DNA from 2 places in the Leifsonia williamsii genome. Region 2 is predicted to be linked to the other one. Evidence: predicted binding sites of a transcription regulator. Region 2 holds the regulator's gene; the other holds the start of a gene.
What was found. The regulator LexA, encoded in region 2, represses DNA repair genes until DNA is damaged. The targets are predictions, from matches to a motif close to TCGAACANNTGTTCGA.
Positions count from the first base shown of each region.

Region 1: a site for LexA is predicted at 5,092-5,107, ahead of uvrA (excinuclease ABC subunit UvrA). Genes of this name have one in related genera too.

Region 1 covers NZ_JAROCF010000001.1:2,803,626-2,812,744, reverse strand. The annotation lists gene uvrB (excinuclease ABC subunit UvrB) at 1-619, shown strand, start outside; gene P5G50_RS13270 (DUF4129 domain-containing protein) at 667-1,413, shown strand; gene P5G50_RS13265 (hypothetical protein) at 1,446-2,009, shown strand; gene P5G50_RS13260 (AAA family ATPase) at 1,999-3,126, shown strand; gene P5G50_RS13255 (DUF58 domain-containing protein) at 3,123-4,436, shown strand; gene P5G50_RS13250 (hypothetical protein) at 4,450-4,974, shown strand; gene uvrA (excinuclease ABC subunit UvrA) at 5,259-8,126, shown strand; gene uvrC (excinuclease ABC subunit UvrC) at 8,135-9,119, shown strand, end outside.
Region 2 covers NZ_JAROCF010000001.1:3,112,116-3,121,234, forward strand. The annotation lists gene P5G50_RS14685 (histidinol-phosphate transaminase) at 1-720, opposite strand, end outside; gene P5G50_RS14690 (LysM peptidoglycan-binding domain-containing protein) at 831-1,208, opposite strand; gene lexA (transcriptional repressor LexA) at 1,457-2,140, shown strand; gene hflX (GTPase HflX) at 2,210-3,748, opposite strand; gene P5G50_RS14705 (class I SAM-dependent methyltransferase) at 3,807-4,418, shown strand; gene dapF (diaminopimelate epimerase) at 4,543-5,421, opposite strand; gene miaA (tRNA (adenosine(37)-N6)-dimethylallyltransferase MiaA) at 5,445-6,365, opposite strand; gene P5G50_RS14720 (hypothetical protein) at 6,493-6,690, shown strand; gene miaB (tRNA (N6-isopentenyl adenosine(37)-C2)-methylthiotransferase MiaB) at 6,663-8,282, opposite strand; gene P5G50_RS14730 (regulatory protein RecX) at 8,337-9,119, opposite strand, start outside.

The DNA of each region.
Region 1 (9,119 bases), 310 kb from region 2:
CGACACGCTCCGCCGTGTCGAGCTGCTCACCGAGCTGCGCGCGGGCGTGTACGACGTGCTCGTCGGCATCAACCTGCTCCGTGAGGGTCTCGACCTGCCAGAGGTGTCGCTCGTCGCGATCCTCGATGCCGACAAGGAGGGCTTCCTCCGCTCGTCCACGTCGCTCATCCAGACGATCGGCCGTGCTGCGCGCAACGTCTCGGGCGAGGTGCACATGTACGCCGACGTGCTCACCGACTCGATGCAGCGCGCCATCGAGGAGACCGACCGGCGTCGCGAGAAGCAGATCGAGTACAACCGCGTCAACGGCATCGACCCGCAGCCGCTCCGCAAGCGCATCGCCGACATCACGGAGGTGCTGGCCCGCGAGGAGGCCGACACGGCTCGCATCCTGGCCGGCCGCGAGCAGAAGCGCAAGAGCCCGACGCCGAACCTCCGCAACGGCGGTATCGCCGCCCAGGGAGCCGCCGAGCTGGAGTCGCTGATCGCCGACCTCAACCAGCAGATGCTGGCCGCCGCCGGCGAGCTCAAGTTCGAGCTGGCCGCCCGCCTGCGCGACGAGCTCGGCGACCTGAAGCGCGACCTCCGCCAGATGGAGAAGGCGGGTCACCTGGGCTGACCGGTCGGCCCGACGCGCGGGCCGGTCGCAGCGGCTACGGTGGCAGGGTGGGTGCAGACGGGCCGACGAGGGCTGCGCGGGGCGGACGGCGGTGGACGCTGGCCGGGTGCGGCGCCGTGCTCGCCATCGCGGTCGTCGCCGTGGCGTTCCAGGGTGCGCCGGAGTTCAGCGGGCCGCGCGTCCTCTTCCCGGAGGCGCCGCTCATGCGGGACCTGCCGACGAGCACCGGCCGCGCGACCGACGCGCCGGGGGAGCAGGACGCGCTGCACGCGGTCCGCATCGACCTCAGCTGGCTGCTGTGGGCGGCCATCGCGCTCGCGATCATCGTCGTGCTTGCACTGCTGTGGCGCCGCATGCGACGGGCGCTCGACCGCCCCGCGCTGGCGCCCCTCCCGCCGCTGACCGACGCGGGCGGCTTCACGCCCGACGCGGAGGATCCCGCGAACGAACCGGAGCCTGCGGTCGTGCGACGCGGCCTCGACCGGGCGCTGGAGACGCTGGCCGAGCCGCGCGAACCGCGCGACGCGATCGAGCGCGCCTGGGTCGGACTCGAGGAGGGCGCCGCCGACTCAGGGCTGCGCCGCCTGCCTGCCGAGACACCCTCGGAGTTCGCGGCGCGGGTCGTGGCCCGGGTGGCCGCGGACCGGGAGGCGGCAGACACCCTCCTGAAGCTCTACCTCCGCGTCCGCTTCTCGGAGGCAGAGGTGACCGCCGCCGACGTCGCCACCGCGCGCGGCGCGGTCGAGCGCCTGCGCGCCTCCTGGAGCGCGGCCGCGCCCGGAGGTCGACGATGACCCGGCGCCTCCCCCCTCGTCTGCTCACGCGATTGATCCTCAGCGCCGTGCTGGGCGCCGCCATCGGCGTCGCCGCCTGGTATCTCGGCATGGACGCGCCTCACGCGGCCGGACTGGGTGCCGCCGTACTCGCCCTCGTCGCCTGCCTCTCCGTGCTCGGCGAGGCCGCGTCGATGGTCTGGCGGGTGGACGAGCCGCCGCTCCGCCCTGGCTCGCGGCGCGACGTGGTGCAGCTCGGGTGGTCGCTCGGTGGGCGCGGCGGGCAGGTGTCGGGTGAGGGCGTGCGCCGTCTCCGCCTGATCGCCGCCCGTGCGCTCGCCCTCCGCGGCATCGACCCCGACGACCCGGCCGCCGCGCCCCGGGTGGCGGAGCTGCTCGGCCCAGAGGCCTCCGCGATCCTCCGCCGCGGCGCCGCCAACGGCGCCAAGCGACCCCAGGTGCTCGCGCTGCTGGACCGCCTGGAGGCGCTGGCGCCACCCTCGGCGGATCCGGCCGTCCGGCCTGTTGACGTCGCCGCGCCGGCCTCCCGACCCGCCACCACCGCCTCCCCGCCCGCCGACCGTGCCACCCCGGAGGACACCCGCCATGCCCACTGACGCCGCCCCGACCGACGGCAGCACCACCGCTGCCGACGCGTACCCGGCCTCCGCCACGACCGCCGACCCGGTATCCGCGGCACCCGCACCCCTCCCCGTCCCGGAGGTCGCCCGGCTCGGCGCCCTCGTGCTCGACCGGGTCGGCAGCGTCGTCGTCGGCATGCGGGAGCCGCTGCGCGTCGCCCTCGCGACCCTCCTCGCGGGCGGTCACGTGCTGTTCGAGGATGTGCCGGGGCTCGGCAAGACCCTCGCCGCGCGCAGCATGGCCGCCGCCGTCGGGCTCGACTTCCGGCGGCTGCAGTGCACGCCCGACCTGCTCCCGTCGGACATCACCGGGTCGTTCGTGTACGTGCCGGCGCAGGCCGACTTCGAGTTCCGGCCGGGGCCCGTGTTCACCGGGCTGTTCCTGGCCGACGAGATCAACCGCACCTCCCCGAAGACGCAGTCGGCGCTGCTCGAGGCCATGGCTGAGGGGCAGGTGTCGGTGGAGGGACGAAGCTTCGCCCTCCCGCGTCCGTTCCACGTGATGGCGACGGCCAACCCGATCGAGTCGGAGGGCACGTACGCGCTGCCGGAGGCGCAGCTCGACCGCTTCATGGTGCGGCTGGGCGTCGGGTACCCGGACACCGAGGGGGAGTCGCGCATCCTGCTCGCGCGTGTCGCCCGGCGGCACGAGGTCGCCACCGTCGAACCGGTCACCGACGCGGCCACGCTGCTCGCGATGCAGGCCGGAGTGGAGGCGGTGGACGTCGACCCCGACATCGCCGCGTACTGCGTGAACCTCGCGGCGGCCACCCGGCGGCACCGGTCGGTGGAGGTCGGGGCGTCTCCGCGCGGATCGCAGGGCCTGCTGCTGGTCGCCCGCGCCCTGGCCGTGCTCGACGGACGCGACTTCGTCATCCCGGACGACGTGAAGAAGGTGGCCGTGCCCGTGCTCGCGCACCGGCTCACCCTCACCGTGCAGGCGTGGACGAGCGGGGTCACCGCCGAGCAGGTGGTCACCGAGGTCGTGAACACCGTCGCCGGTCCGCCCGCCGTGGGCCTCCGCGAGCGGGGAAGCGGCACGGGCGCCGCACAAGCGGCCGAGGCCGAAGCCGGGGCGGCGGCGCCGCGGTGACCGACCGCACCCGCAGTACGAGCAGAGGGCCGTGGACGCTCAGCCCCGCGATCGTCGGCGCCGTCGTCGTCGGCCTGATCTGTCTCGTCGCGGCCTTCGTCCTCTCCCGGCTCGAACCCGCGCTGGTCGGTGCGCCGCTCCTTCTCGCCGCAGCCCTCGGTTGGGACCGGCGACCGGCACGGACGGGGCCGGACGCGGTCGAGGTGGAGGTGCTGGTCCGCACCGACGAGGAGCGGCCGGCCTCCGCCTCCACCGTCGCGGTGGCCGGTTCTGCTCGCACCGACGCCCGCGCCGACGCCCTGCAGGTGCGCATCGAGCCCGCCGACCGGCCCGCCTTCGACGCGGTGCTCACCCCGCGCGCCGCCGAGCAGCTCCGGGTGGAGGTGTCGGCCGTCCACTCCGGGCCGCAGCGGCTGCTCGGGCTGGCCGCCCGCGTGATCGGGCCCGACGCCGCCTGGGTCGGCGCGCCCGGTCCCGAGGCGTCGGTGGAGCGCGTCGTGCGGCCGCCGCGGATCGCTGTGCGCAGCCTCCCGCTGCCCTCGCGGCTGCTCGGGCTGACCGGCCAGCACGTCTCCAGCAGGCCCGGCGACGGGGGAGAGTTCCGCGACATCGACCGGTTCCGGCCGGGCGACCGGCTCCGGCGCATCGACTGGCGGGCGACGGCCAGGGCGGGGCAGGAGGGCGACCTGTTCGTGCGGCGGACCACCGCGACCTCCGACGCCGCGATCCAGCTGGTGCTCGACGCGCGCGACGACGTCACCGGCGTGGTCGCGGACTGGCCGCGCCCGCATCCCCGCGCCGCCGCCTCGTCCCTCGACCTGGCCAGGGAGGCCGCCGCGGCGCTCGCCCGTGCGTACAGCGCGGCCGGCGACCGGGTCGGCTTCGACGACGCGACGGCGGCCTCCCGCGTCGTCCCCGCCCGCGCGGGCGCGCGGCACCGCGAGCGCGTGCTGCGGGCGGTCGAACGCACCCGCGCCACCGGGCTCGCCTCCGACCGCGTGCGCCCGCCGCGGCTCGCGCCGGGCGCCCTGGTCTACCTGCTGTCGACGTTCCTCGACGACCAGCCGGTCGACCTCGCGCTCGCCTGGCGCGCCTCCGGTCATCGTGTCATCGCGGTCGACGTGCTCCCGCCGCGCGACAGCCACGAGCTCACGGTCCGCGAACGGCTGGCGCTGCGCACGGTCGAGGTCGAGCGGAGGCTGCGCCTCGAGCAGCTCGCGGCCTCCGGGGCCGAACTGGTCGTCTGGGCGGACCCCGCCGACCGCGCCGCCCGGCTGCGGCGGCTCGCGACGCCGGGGCGGCGACGGTGAGCGGGAGGCGGCGGTGAGCGGGACGCTGCGGACGCAGGCGCCGTCAGCGGGCACGCCCACGCTTCCCGGCTGGGCGCTCCGCGTGCTCTTCGTCGCCGTCGCGCTCGGGCTCGCGCTGGTCGGCGTGCCGGAGCGCCCCTGGACCGCGATCGCGGCCGCCCTGGCCGGCGTCACCGTGGCCTTCCCGCGCTGGATGACAGCCTGGGTCCTGATCGGTGTGCTCGCGTTCTCGTCGCTCCTCGTGAGCGGCGGGCCGTCACCGCGGGTGCTCGCCCTGATCGCCGGGCTCCACGCCCTGCATCTGATGGGCGCATGGATGCTCGTCGTGCCCGCGAGCGCCCGCCTGCAGCCCGCGGTGCTGCTGCCGACCCTGCGCCGCTTCGCGCTGATCCAGCTGCCGGTCCAAGCGCTCGCGATCGTGCTGCTCGTGGTGGACAGGTCGACGCCGCTGCCCCAGCTCGCGATGGTCTCCGACGCCATGATGGTGGGCCTGGTGGCGCTCCTCGCGGCGCCTCTGCTGCGCCGGCCGCCGCGCTGAGCGGCCCCGACCAGAGTGCGCGGAGTGCCCGGGAACAATCCATGTCGGTGGTCCGTTCTAGACTCGCGCCGGAGGCGACGAGACGCGCAGCCGACCATCAGCCGGCGTCCGATAGAATCGAACATTGTTTCGACGCGACCGATGACGCCACGGTGCGCCGAGTAGGGTGCGCGCTGGGCGAACAGGCGCCAGGGGACGACGGGGAATAGCGGAGAATGGAACGAGTGAGCAGCAACAGCCGAGTGACCAGCAGCGGTTCCAGCAGCGGGCGGGGGACGGCACCGATGGCCGGTGCGCACCTCAGCGTGCGCGGCGCGCGCGTCCACAACCTCCACAACGTCGACCTCGAGATCCCGCGCGACTCGCTCGTCGTCTTCACCGGGCTCTCGGGCTCCGGCAAGTCGTCGCTCGCCTTCGACACGATCTTCGCGGAGGGGCAGCGCCGGTACGTGGAGTCGCTCTCCGCCTACGCGCGCCAGTTCCTCGGCCAGGTCGACCGGCCCGACGTCGACTTCATCGAGGGCCTCAGCCCGGCCGTCTCCATCGACCAGAAGTCGACCAACCGCAACCCGCGCTCGACGGTCGGCACGATCACCGAGATCTACGACTACATGCGCCTGCTGTGGGCGCGCATCGGCGTGCCGCACTGTCCGGTCTGCGGTGAGCGCATCCAGCGCCAGACGGTGCAGCAGATCGCCGACCAGCTGATGGAGCTGGAGGCCGGCACCCGGTACATGGTCGTCAGCCCGGTCATCTCGCAGAAGAAGGGCGAGTTCGTCGACCTCTTCAAGGAGCTCGCGGCGAGCGGGTACTCGCGCGCGCTGGTCGACGGCGAGCAGATCCAGCTCTCCGAGCCGCCGACGCTCAAGAAGCAGTACAAGCACGACATCTCGGTGGTCGTCGACCGCCTGGTCGCCGGTCCCGACATCCTCACCCGGCTCACCGACTCGCTCGAGACCGCGCTGCGCCTGACCGACGGCATCGTCCAGGTCAACTACGTCGACCGCGAGGGTCCGGAGGCGTGGCAGTCGTTCAGCGAGAAGCTCGCCTGCCCGAACGGCCACCCCATCCAGCTGACCGAGATCGAGCCGCGCACCTTCTCGTTCAACGCCCCGTTCGGCGCGTGCCCCGAGTGCTCCGGCCTCGGCACCCGGATGGCGGTCGACGAGGACCTCCTGCTCGGCGACGACACCGCCAGCATCGCCGAGGGCGTCATCGTGCCCTGGACCACGCAGGGCAAGGGCCTGTTCCAGTACTACGAGAAGCTGCTCGACGGCCTCGCCCGCGATCTCAAGTTCTCGCTGAAGACCCCGTGGAACAAGCTGCCGGCGAACGTCCGCGACGCCGTCCTCCACGGCGACAACTTCGAGGTCAAGGTGCGGTGGAAGAACCGCTACGGCCGCGAGATGAGCTACACCTCCGGCTTCGAGGGCGTGGTGCCGTACATCGAGCGCCAGTACCTCCAGGCCGAGACCGACACGCAGCGCGCCCGCTGGGCCGAGTACCTGCGCGAGGTGCCGTGCCCGGTGTGCAAGGGCAAGCGGCTCAAGCCCGAGGTCCTCTCGGTCCTCGTGCACGGCAAGAGCATCGCCGACGCCGCCCTGCTCAGCCTGAGCGACGCCCGGTCGTTCATGGAGAAGCTGCACCTGACCGAGCGGGAGGCGCGGATCGGCGCCCAGGTGCTCCGCGAGATCAAGGTGCGCCTCGACTTCCTCATCCAGGTCGGCCTGAGCTACCTCGACCTGGCCCGCGCGGCGGCGACGCTGTCCGGCGGCGAGGCGCAGCGCATCCGGCTCGCGACGCAGATCGGCTCCGGCCTCACCGGCGTGCTGTACGTGCTGGACGAGCCGAGCATCGGCCTCCACCAGCGCGACAACCGCCGCCTCATCGACACCCTGGTCGCCCTGCGCGACCTCGGCAACACGCTGATCGTTGTCGAGCACGACGAGGACACCATCCGCACCGCCGACTGGATCGTCGACATCGGCCCCGGCGCCGGCGTCAACGGCGGCCACGTCGTGCACTCCGGCTCGTACGACGAGCTGCTCGAGAACACCGACTCGCTGACCGGCGACTACCTCGCCGGCCGTCGCGAGATCCCGATCCCCGAGAAGCGCCGGCCGATCGACAAGAAGCGCATGATCCGGGTGGTCGACGCGGAGGCGAACAACCTCAAGAAGGTCTCGGTCGACTTCCCGCTCGGCACCTTCGTCGCGGTCACCGGCGTCTCCGGCTCCGGCAAGTCGTCGCTCGTCAACGACATCCTGTACCGGGTGCTCGCCAACAAGCTCAACGGCGCCCGCAAGCTGCCGGGCAAGCACCGCACGGTCACCGGGCTGGAGAACCTCGACAAGGTCGTGCACGTCGACCAGGCGCCGATCGGCCGCACCCCGCGGTCCAACCCGGCGACGTACACGGGTGTGTTCGACCGCATCCGCAACCTCTTCGCGGAGACGCCGGAGGCCAAGACCCGCGGCTACCTGCCCGGCCGGTTCAGCTTCAACGTCAAGGGCGGGCGCTGCGAGGCGTGCTCGGGCGACGGCACGATCAAGATCGAGATGAACTTCCTGCCCGACGTCTACGTCGCGTGCGAGGTCTGCGGGGGAGCGCGGTACAACCGCGACACCCTGGCCGTGCACTACAAGGGCAAGAACATCGCCGAGGTGCTCGACATGCCGATCAGCGAGGCGGCCGAGTTCTTCAAGCCGATCTCGGCCATCCACCGCTACCTGCAGACCCTGGTCGACGTCGGCCTCGGCTACGTGCGCCTCGGCCAGAGCGCCACGACGCTCTCGGGCGGAGAGGCGCAGCGCGTCAAGCTCGCGACCGAGCTGCAGCGCCGCACCAACGGCCGCAGCGTGTACGTGCTCGACGAGCCGACCACGGGCCTCCATTTCGAGGACGTGCGCAAGCTCCTCCTGGTGCTGAACGGGCTGCTCGACAAGGGCAACACGGTCATCGTCATCGAGCACAACCTCGACGTGATCAAGTCTGCCGACTGGATCATCGACATGGGGCCGGAGGGCGGCGCAGGAGGCGGCACGGTCATCGCGACCGGGACGCCCGAGAAGGTCGCCGACACCGCCGGCAGCCACACGGGCTACTTCCTGAAGGAGATCCTCCAGGGCGAGAGCGCCCGGGGCGCAGCCTGAGGGGCGCCGTGGCCGACACCGTCAGCTACCGGCCGAAGGCCGGCGAGATCCCCACGCAGCCGGGCGTCTACCGCTTCCGCGACAAGAACCGGCGCGTGCTCTACGTGGGCAAGGCGAAGAACCTGCGCGCGCGGCTGAGCAACTACTTCCAGCCGTTGCGCAGCCTCCACGAACGCACGCGCCGGATGGTCACCACGGCGTCATCGGTCGAGTGGACCGTCGTCGCCAGCGAGTTCGAGGCCCTGCAGCTCGAGTACACCTGGATCAAGGAGTTCAACCCGCCGTTCAACGTCAAGTTCCGGGACGACAAGACGTACCCGTACCTGGCGGTGACGATGGGGGACACCATCCCGCGTGTGATGATCACGCGCAACCGCAACATCAAGGACGCCCGCTACTTCGGCCCGTACACGAAGGTGTGGGCCATCCGCGAGACGGTCGACCTGATGCTCAAGGCGTTCCCGGTGCGCAGCTGCTCCGACGGCGTGTACAAGCGCGCCGAGCAGACCGGGAGGCCGTGCCTCCTCGGCGACATCGGCAAGTGCGCCGCGCCCTGCGTGGGGCGGGTCACGCCGCAGGAGCACCGCGAGCTGGCCGACGACTTCGTCTCGTTCATGGCCGGAAACGACAGCGGCTACATCCGCGACCTGACGCAGAAGATGCAGGAGGCCGCGAGCGTCTTCGACTACGAGGCCGCCGCCCGCCACCGCGACGCCATCCAGGCGCTCGAGGGCGCGATGGGCAAGAGCGCGGTCGTGCTCACCGACAACGTGGACGCCGACGTGTTCGGCATCGCCCACGACGAGCTCGCCGCCGCCGTGCAGCAGTTCATCGTCCGCGGCGGACGCGTCCGCGGTGTGCGCAGCTGGGTGGTCGACAAGGAGCTCGACGTCGAGCTGGGCGACCTGGTCGAGACCGTCGTGCAGAACGCCTACGAGGGCCCGGACGCGCCTCCGCGCGAGATCCTCGTCCCCGAGCTCCCGGAGGACGCCG
Region 2 (9,119 bases):
CGCGGGGTCGGCGGCCAGGTAGCCGACGCGCGCGCCCGCGAACGCGAACGCCTTGCTCATCGTGCGGGAGATCAGGAGGCGCGGCCGCCCCTCCAGGAGGGTGAGGGCCGACGGCTGGTCCTCCGGCATGAACTCGGCGTACGCCTCGTCGACGATCACGATGCCGCGGCTCGCGTCATAGGCGGCCTCGATCGTCTCCAGGCTGAGCGGAGTCCCGGTCGGGTTGTTGGGCGCGCAGAGGATGACGAGGTCCGGGTCGCTGCGGGCGATCTCGGAGGCCGCGGTCTCGGGCGAGAGCTCGAAGTCGTCGTCCCGGGCGCCCGCGATGTACTCGGTGCCGGTGCCCGCCGCGAGCAGCGGGTACATGGAGTAGGTGGGCGCGAAGCCGAGGAGGCTGCGGCCGGGCCCGCCGAACGCCTGCAGGATGTGCTGCAGGACCTCGTTGGAGCCGTTCGCCGCCCAGATCTGCTCGGCCGTCAGGCCGTGGCCGAGGTACCCGGCGAACGCCTCGCGCAGCGCCGTGAACTCGCGGTCGGGATAGCGGTTGACACCGGTGACCGCGGCGGCGACCCGGGCGACGATGTCGGCGGCGACATCCTCGGGGATCGGATGCGTGTTCTCGTTCACGTTCAGCGCCACCGGCACGGCCTTCTGAGGCGCGCCGTACGGGGTCCTCCCCCGCAGATCGTCACGGATGGGCAGATCGGAAAGAGATGTCACCGTTCAATCGTAGTCAGCGCACCCGGGCGCTTCCTCCGCGCCGGTCAGCCGCGTGCGTCCGTTCAATGCGGGGCGCCTGCTGCGCCGAGTGGGCTACCGCACCGAGGCGCCTAGCGCGCGGAGTACTCCAGGGGCACGGCGAGCTGCTGGCCCGGCGAGACCACCGCGGAGTCGAGGCCGTTGAGGGTCACGAGCTCGGCGATCACATCACGCGGGTCGGCGTTGGGTGCGAGCTCCTCGGCGATCGACCAGAGGGACTCGCCGGACTGCACGGTGACGTGCTGGAAGGAGACGTGCGCCTGGTCGCCGCTCGCGGCTGCGACACCGCCGTTGAGGGCGAAGACGAGAGCGCCGATGACGAGCGGCAGCGCGATCAGGGTCGAGAGGACAGCGCGCCCGCGTCGGGTGATGCGCAGCCGCACGCGGCCGTTCGCCTGCCCCTTGAACGACGCCTGGCCGTTGAAAGACGACATCGTGACCGTGCTCATGGTCGTGACCTCCTCTGACTCCGCGGATGCGAAGCTGTGTTCCGAATGTATCTTCGAATGTTCGAAACCGCAACCTCCGCATTCGGGCCGATCCGGGTGCCGATTTCGCGACACACTCGAACGAACCTTTGTCTGGCACGCCAGGGGCGGATACAGTTTCGACTGTCTGAGAACAGACAACCAGGCACCACCGACATTCGTTCCGGATGGGCGGCGGGCCGGGCGACGAAGGCCGTGAAGGGACGAGCGTGTCGAACGAGAACCAGGCTCCGCGCGGCGGCACGCGCCGCCGCAAGAACCTCAGCGAGAAGCAGCTCGCGATCCTCGACGTGATCCAGCGCTCGGTGAGCCAGCGCGGCTATCCGCCGAGCATGCGCGAGATCGGCGACGCCGTCGGCCTCTCCTCCCTCTCCTCCGTCACCCACCAGCTCAACCAGCTCGAGCTCAGCGGCTACCTGCGCCGCGACCCCAACCGTCCGCGCGCGCTCGAGATCCTGATCGACCTGCCGGCGAGCTCCTCCGAGAGCGTCGACTACGAGAACCAGACCCCGGTCGGCGACGCCGCCATGGTCCCCCTGGTCGGCCGCATCGCCGCCGGCGTGCCGATCACCGCCGAGCAGCAGGTCGACGAAGTGTTCCCGCTCCCCCGCCAGCTGGTGGGCAACGGCGAGCTGTTCATGCTGAAGGTCGTGGGCGAGTCGATGATCGACGCCGCCATCTGCGACGGCGACTGGGTCGTCGTCCGGGCCCAGAACACCGCGGAGAACGGCGACATCGTCGCCGCCATGCTCGACGAGGAGGCCACGGTCAAGGTCTTCCGCCAGCGCGACGGCCACACCTGGCTGCTCCCCCGCAACTCCAACTTCGAGCCCATCCTCGGCGACTACGCCCAGGTGCTCGGCAAGGTCGTGGCGGTCCTCCGCGCGGTCTGAGCGCAACCCGTCGAGACACGAAGAAGGCCGGGCGGAATTCCGCCCGGCCTTCTCTCGTCATGACCGCGCTCAGCCCGCCGCGGTCACCTCGAACGGCTCGAACACGGCCTGATACTCCGGCATGATCCGGGCCCGAACGCGCGTGCCCTCCTCGGCGTACTCGGTCGACAGCACGCGGCCGCGCTCGTGCAGCGCCGAGATCAGGTCGCCGCGGTCGTACGGCACCACGAGCTCCACCTCGACGGAGGGGTCGGGCAGGAGGCGCGCGATGGCGGCGAGCACCTCGTCCACGCCCTCGCCGGTCCGGGCCGACGCGAAGATCGCGCCCGGCTCCAGCCCGCGCAGGACCAGCCGGTCGTCCGCCGGGATCAGGTCGGCCTTGTTGAAGACCACGATCTCGGGGATATCCCTGGCGCCCACTTCGCCGATCACGTCGCGGACGGTGGCGAGCTGCGACGCGGGGTCGGGGTGCGAACCGTCGACGACGTGGAGGATCACGTCGGAGTCGGCCACCTCCTCCAGCGTCGAGCGGAACGCCTCCACCAGCTGGTGCGGCAGGTTGCGCACGAACCCGACCGTGTCGGCCAGCGTGTACAGCCGGCCGTCGGCGGTCACCGAGCGGCGCACGGTCGCGTCGAGCGTCGCGAACAGGGCGTTCTCGACGAGCACGCCCGCCTTCGTCACCCGGTTCAGGAGGCTCGACTTGCCCGCGTTCGTGTAGCCGGCGATCGCCACCGACGGCACCGAGTTGCGGTTGCGGTTGGCGCGCTTCGCCTCCCGAGCGGGCTTGAACCCCGCGATCTGGCGGCGGAGCTTCGCCATGCGCGAGTGGATGCGGCGACGGTCCAGCTCGATCTTCGTCTCACCGGGTCCGCGCGATCCCATGCCCGCTCCGGCGCCGCCGACCTGGCCACCGGCCTGCCGCGACATCGACTCGCCCCAGCCGCGGAGGCGCGGGAGCAGGTACTCGAGCTGCGCGAGCTCGACCTGCGCCTTGCCCTCACGGCTCTTGGCGTGCTGGCTGAAGATGTCGAGGATCACGGCCGTGCGGTCGATCACCTTGACCTTCACCACGTCTTCGAGCGCACGGCGCTGGCTGGGGGCCAACTCGGTGTCGGCGATCACGGTGTCGGCGCCCAGCGCTGCGACGATGCCCGCCAGCTCCTCCGCCTTGCCGCGCCCGAGGTACGTGCTCGGGTCGGGGTGCGGTCGGCGCTGGAGCAGGCCGTCGAGCACCACGGCGCCCGCGGTCTCGGCGAGGGCGGCGAGTTCGCGCAGCGAGTTCTCGGCGTCCTGCAGCGAGCCCTGCGAGTAGACGCCGATGAGCACGACGTTCTCGAGGCGCAGCTGCCGGTACTCGACCTCGGTGACGTCTTCGAGCTCGGTCGAGAGGCCGTTCACGCGGCGCAGGGCCGCGCGCTCCTCCCGGTCGAACTGCTCGCCGTCGTGGTCGCCGGTGTCGAGGCCGCTCGTCTGGAGCGCCTGCGCCTTCTGAGCGGCGGCGCCTGCGCCGAACAGCGTCACCGAGGCGCGGTTCGCCTCGGTCGCCAGAACGCGCGCGACGACGTCGTCGGCGGTGGTGTCCTGGATGTCTGTCTTATCGGTCAAAATTCATTCCCCTGATCCGGGTTAACCCTAGTTCGTCGGTGTCTAGTACGTTCCTCTTATGGGCAGCGGAGATCACTACTTTTCCCCAGCGCCCGAGAGCGAGACGAACCTTCGGCCGTTCACCGTACGCCTGGCGGGCCAGACGTACGAGTTGGTGACGGCGAGCGGGATCTTCAGCCCCGAGCGCATCGACATGGGTACACGAGTGCTCCTCGACCATGTCCCCCCTGCACCGCCGGGAGGTCAGCTCCTCGACATCGGCAGCGGCTGGGGGCCGCTCGCTCTCACACTTGCTCTCGAATCCCCTCACGCGACGGTCTGGGCCGTCGACGTCAACACCCGAGCCCTGGATGTGCTGCGCAGGAACGCGCAGAAGCTCGGTCTCACCAATCTCAACGCTGTAGGGCCCGACGATGTTCCCGACGATATCGGGTTCACGACGATCTGGTCCAACCCGCCCATCCGCGTCGGCAAGAACGAGCTCCACTCCATCCTGGAGCGCTGGCTCCCCCGCCTCGAGCCCGGATCGGACGCCTGGCTGGTCGTGCAGCGCAATCTCGGCAGCGATTCGCTCCAGCGGTGGATGGACGCCACGTTCCCCGAGCTGACGACGACGCGCGCCGCGACCGCCAAGGGCTACCGGGTCCTCCGCTCGCGCCGCCGCTCCTGACCCCGGTCTCCCCGCCCTCGGCAACCGTCGAGTACGCGGGAATTCGGCCGGAAACAGCCGAGTACGCGCAGAATCCGCGTACTCGCGGGTTCGAGGGGTTCGAGGGGTTCGGCGGGACCGGTGGTCAGGCCAGTTCGAGGGTGCCGGTGTAGACGAGTTCGGCCGGGCCGGAGAGCGCGACGTGCTCGCCGTCCTCCGTGGCGAACATCCGCACTCCCACCGTGCCGCCCGGGACCTCCACACGCCACTGGTTCGGTGCGCCCTGTCCCGCCCAGTAGCGGACGGCCAGCGCGGCTGCCGCCGCACCCGTGCCGCAGGAGAGCGTCTCCCCGCTGCCGCGCTCGTGGACGCGCATGCGGATGCGGCCGACCCCGTCCTTGATGAGCGGCTCGAACGGCACGACGAACTCGACGTTCGCCCCGTTGGCCGGCGCCGGCTCGATGTGCGGGATGTAGCTGAGGTCGGCGGCGTCGAGCTCGGCGTCGTCGGCCACGGCGACGACGACGTGCGGGTTGCCGAGGTCGAGACTGAGGCCGGGGCGCGCCACCGGCAGCTCCCGCGCGCGCACGAGCGGCTCGCCGCCGTCGAGCCGCCAGCGGCCGAGGTCCGCCTGGAAGCCGGTGAGGTTGCGCTGCACGTCCTTGACGCCCGCGCGGGTGCCGATCGGAAGCGTGTCCCCATCGGCCAGCTCGACCAGACCGGTCTCGAGCAGGTAGCGGACGTAGACGCGGATGCCGTTGCCGCACATCTCCGCCGGCGAGCCGTCGGCGTTGTAATAGTCCATGAACCACTCCGCGGCCGGGTCCTCGGCCAGCGCCTCCGCACCCTCGGGGAGACGGCTGGACTTCACCGCACGGATCACGCCGTCGGCGCCGACGCCGAAGTGGCGGTCGCAGACCTCCGTGATCTGGGCGGCGGTCAACGGCATCCGGCCGTCGGGGTCGGAGTAGAGCACGAAGTCGTTCCCCGTGCCCTGACCTTTGGTGAAGTGGAGGGTCGCCATGCTCCCAGCCTAGCGAGCGGCGCCTATCGAGCGGCGCCGAGCCCCGTCCTGGCCAGCGCCTCGGTGACGAGGGCGGGGTGGTCGTAGTCGAGCCAGTGGAGTCCGGGGTAGCGCTTGAACCAGCTCACCTGGCGCCGGGCGTACCGGCGGGTGAGGTGCTGGGTCTGCGCGATCGCCTCCTCGCGGCTCAGCTCGCCACGCAGCTCGGCCAGCGCCTGGGCATAGCCGATCGCACGACTGGCGGTCACGCCGCGTTCGAGTCCCCGCGGGAGGAGTCCGCGGACCTCGTCGAGGAGGCCGGCCTCCCACATCCGCTCCACCCGTGCGTCGAGCCGTTGCACCAGCTGCTCGCGCGGCGCTGCGACACCGAGGAGGTGCACCGGGCGCCACGGCACGGGCTCGTCCGGGAGCGTGCCGCTGACGGGCTGCCCGGTGAGCTCGGCGACCTCCAGCGCCCGCACGATGCGCCGGCCGTTGCTCGAACCGATGCGACGCGCGGACTCGGGGTCGACCTCGGCGAGGCGGCGGAACAGCATCCCCGGCCCCTGCTCGGCGAGCTCCTGCTCCAGCCGCGCCCGCAGCTCCGGGTCGGTGCCGGGGAAGCGGAAGTCGAACACGACGCTGGACACGTACAACCCGGACCCGCCGACGAGGATCGGAACCGCCCCACGCCGCTGGATGGCGTCGATCGCCGCGCGCGCCTCCGGCTGGTACCGCGCCACGGTCGCCTCATCGGTGACGTCGAGCACGTCGAACATGTGGTGCGGCACGCCCCGCCACTCGGACGGGTGCAGCTTCGCCGTGCCGATGTCCATGCCCCGGTAGAGCTGCATGGCATCGGCGTTGACGACCTCGGCGGCGGTGCCCCGCTCGCGCAGCGCGTCGGCGAGAGCGAGGGAGAGGTCGGTCTTGCCCGTGCCGGTGGCGCCGACGATGGCGACGATCGGAGGGGTGGCGGTGAGGTCGGCGGCGGGATCCCCCCCCCCCCCCCGCGCGGGGGGGGGGGGGGGGGGGGGGGCGGGCCCCCCCCCCCCCCGCGGCGGGCTCGGCAGAGTGTCCGGCGGCGGCCGGATGGCCGGCGCGACCGGCGTCGTCGCGACGAGGCGCGGCGGGATCGGCGGCGGCGAGACGACTCGCGGCGGAGTCGGCGGCCTGTGCGGCGTCGACATGGCGCGCGGCGAGATCGGCGGCGCCGGGGTCGGCGGCGTCGACGGGGCCGCCGACCGCGGCGGGCGGGGTGCTCAGCGCTGGCCGTCCGTCGGGTCGTAGATCGGCATGGTGCCGACGCCCGGGGAGGTCAGCGGCTCACGTGTGCGGAGGGTGGGCAGGCCGAGCGACACGCGGCCCGCGCCCGCTCCTGCTCCCGCCGCGCCGGTCGAGCCGTGTGCGGGGACGGCGCAGGAGTCCGCCTGGTCGCGATCCCACGCGTCGCCTGCGCGCGTACGGCGGACCCGCAGCGGCGCGCCGTCGACGGCGTCGGCGATCAGATGGTGCGGAGCGGCCTGCGTGATGTTGACCGTCACGACGTCGCCGGGACGCGGCGTCTCCGATCCCTCCGGCAGCTCGAAGTGCACCAGGCGGCTGTCGCGGGCGCGTCCGCTCAGGCGGCGGGTGTCGGCATCCTTGCGGCCCTCGCCGTTGGCGACCAGCAGCTCCACCTCCGAGCCGATGAGCTTCTGGTTCTCCTCCAGGGAGATGCGCTCCTGCAGGGCGATCAGCCGGTCGTAGCGGTCCTGGACGACCTCCTTCGGCACCTGGTCCGCCATGGTGGCGGCGGGCGTGCCCGGCCGGATGGAGTACTGGAACGTGAACGCGGAGGCGAAGCGCGCCGCCTCGACCACCCGCAGCGTCTCCTGGAAGTCCTCCTCGGTCTCACCCGGGAAGCCGACGATGATGTCGGTGCTGATGGCCGCGTGCGGCAGCCGGGCGCGCACGCGGTCGAGGATGCCGAGGAACTTGTCGGAGCGGTACGAGCGGCGCATGGCACGCAGGATGCGGTCCGATCCGGACTGCAGCGGCATGTGCAGCTGCGGCATGACGTTGGGCGTCTCCGCCATGGCGTCGATGACGTCGTCGGTGAACGCCGCCGGGTGGGGGCTCGTGAAGCGGATGCGCTCCAGCCCCTCGATCTGGCCCGCGGCGCGAAGCAGCTTGCTGAACGCCTGCCGGTCGCCGAACTCGACGCCGTAGGAGTTCACGTTCTGCCCGAGCAGGGTCACCTCGATCGCGCCGTCGTCGACGAGCGACTGCAGCTCGGCGAGGATGTCGCCGGGCCGGCGGTCCTTCTCCTTGCCGCGGAGCGACGGGACGATGCAGAAGGTGCAGGTGTTGTTGCAGCCGACCGAGATGGAGACCCAGCCGGAGTAGGAGGAGTCGCGCTTGGTCGGGAGGGTGGAGGGGAAGGTCTCGAGCGCCTCCAGGATCTCGATCTCGGCGGCGTCGTTGTGCCGGGCGCGCTCCAGCAGGCTCGGCAGGGCGCCCATGTTGTGCGTGCCGAAGACCACGTCGACCCAGGGGGCCTTCTCGAGGATGACGTTCTTGTCCTTCTGGGCGAGGCAACCGCCGACGGCGATCTGCATGCCCTCGTGACGCCTCTTCACGCCGGCGAGGTGACCGAGATTGCCGTACAGCTTGTTGTCGGCGTTCTCGCGCACCGCGCAGGTGTTGATGACGACGATGTCCGCCTCTTCGCCGTTCGCGGGGACGTACCCGGCGGCCTCCAGCGATCCGCTCAGCCGCTCGGAGTCGTGCACGTTCATCTGACACCCGAAGGTGCGCACCTCGTAGGTGCGGGCGCGTCCATCCGGTCGGACGGCGGCGGCCGACGGCTCGATGACGCTGCGCTGCTCGATGATGCTCATGATGGGTTCGATTCTACGTTCGCCGCCGCGCTGATCCGAACCCCGTGCGGGCCGCTACTGGAAGCGGACTCCCCCGCGCCGCCGCGTCGCGAACGCCGCGTCCATCGCCTGACGGACGACGCTCGACCCGTACCCCTTGCGGGCGAGGAAGCCGTGGAGGCGCCGTCGCGCCGTCTCGTCGTCGTACGAGGAGAGCTGCCCGATGCGCTTGACAGCCAGCTCCGTCGCCCGATCGAGCTCGTCCTCGTCCGCGATGTCGGCCAGAGCGGCCTCGATCAGGACGGGGTCGATGTGCCGCCGCTTGAGCTCCTGCTCGATCGCGGACCGTCCGAGGCCCTTGCGACTGTGCTGCGTGAAGGCGAGGCTCACGGCGAGCGACGCGTCGTCGATCACGCCCATCGCCTCCAGCCGGTCGAGCTCCGGGCCGAACACCTCCGGCTCGATCTCGCGCTTGAGCAGCACCTGCTCCAGCTCCCAGCGCGACATCCCCCGCCGGGCGAGCTGCCGGATGGTGACAGCGGTCACCTTCTGCGACTGCCGCTCGGACTCCTCGTCGGACTCGTCCGCGTCGGCACCGCCGACGGCGCGAGCACCCGAGCCCGAATCAGCTGCTCGGCGTCGGCCGGCGGACGACTCGGCGTCACCCCAGGTGTTGTTCCACCGTGTGGCGCCGGGCAGCTCGACGACGGGCCGCGTGGTGACCGGCTCCTCCGGGTCGTCCGCCTCGCCGGCCGCTGACGGCGCCGACACCGACTGCGGCGACACCGACTGCGGCGACGCCGCCGACCGCGGCGACGCCGAACCGGCGGCGCCCCGTGACACCGCGGCACGGCGCAG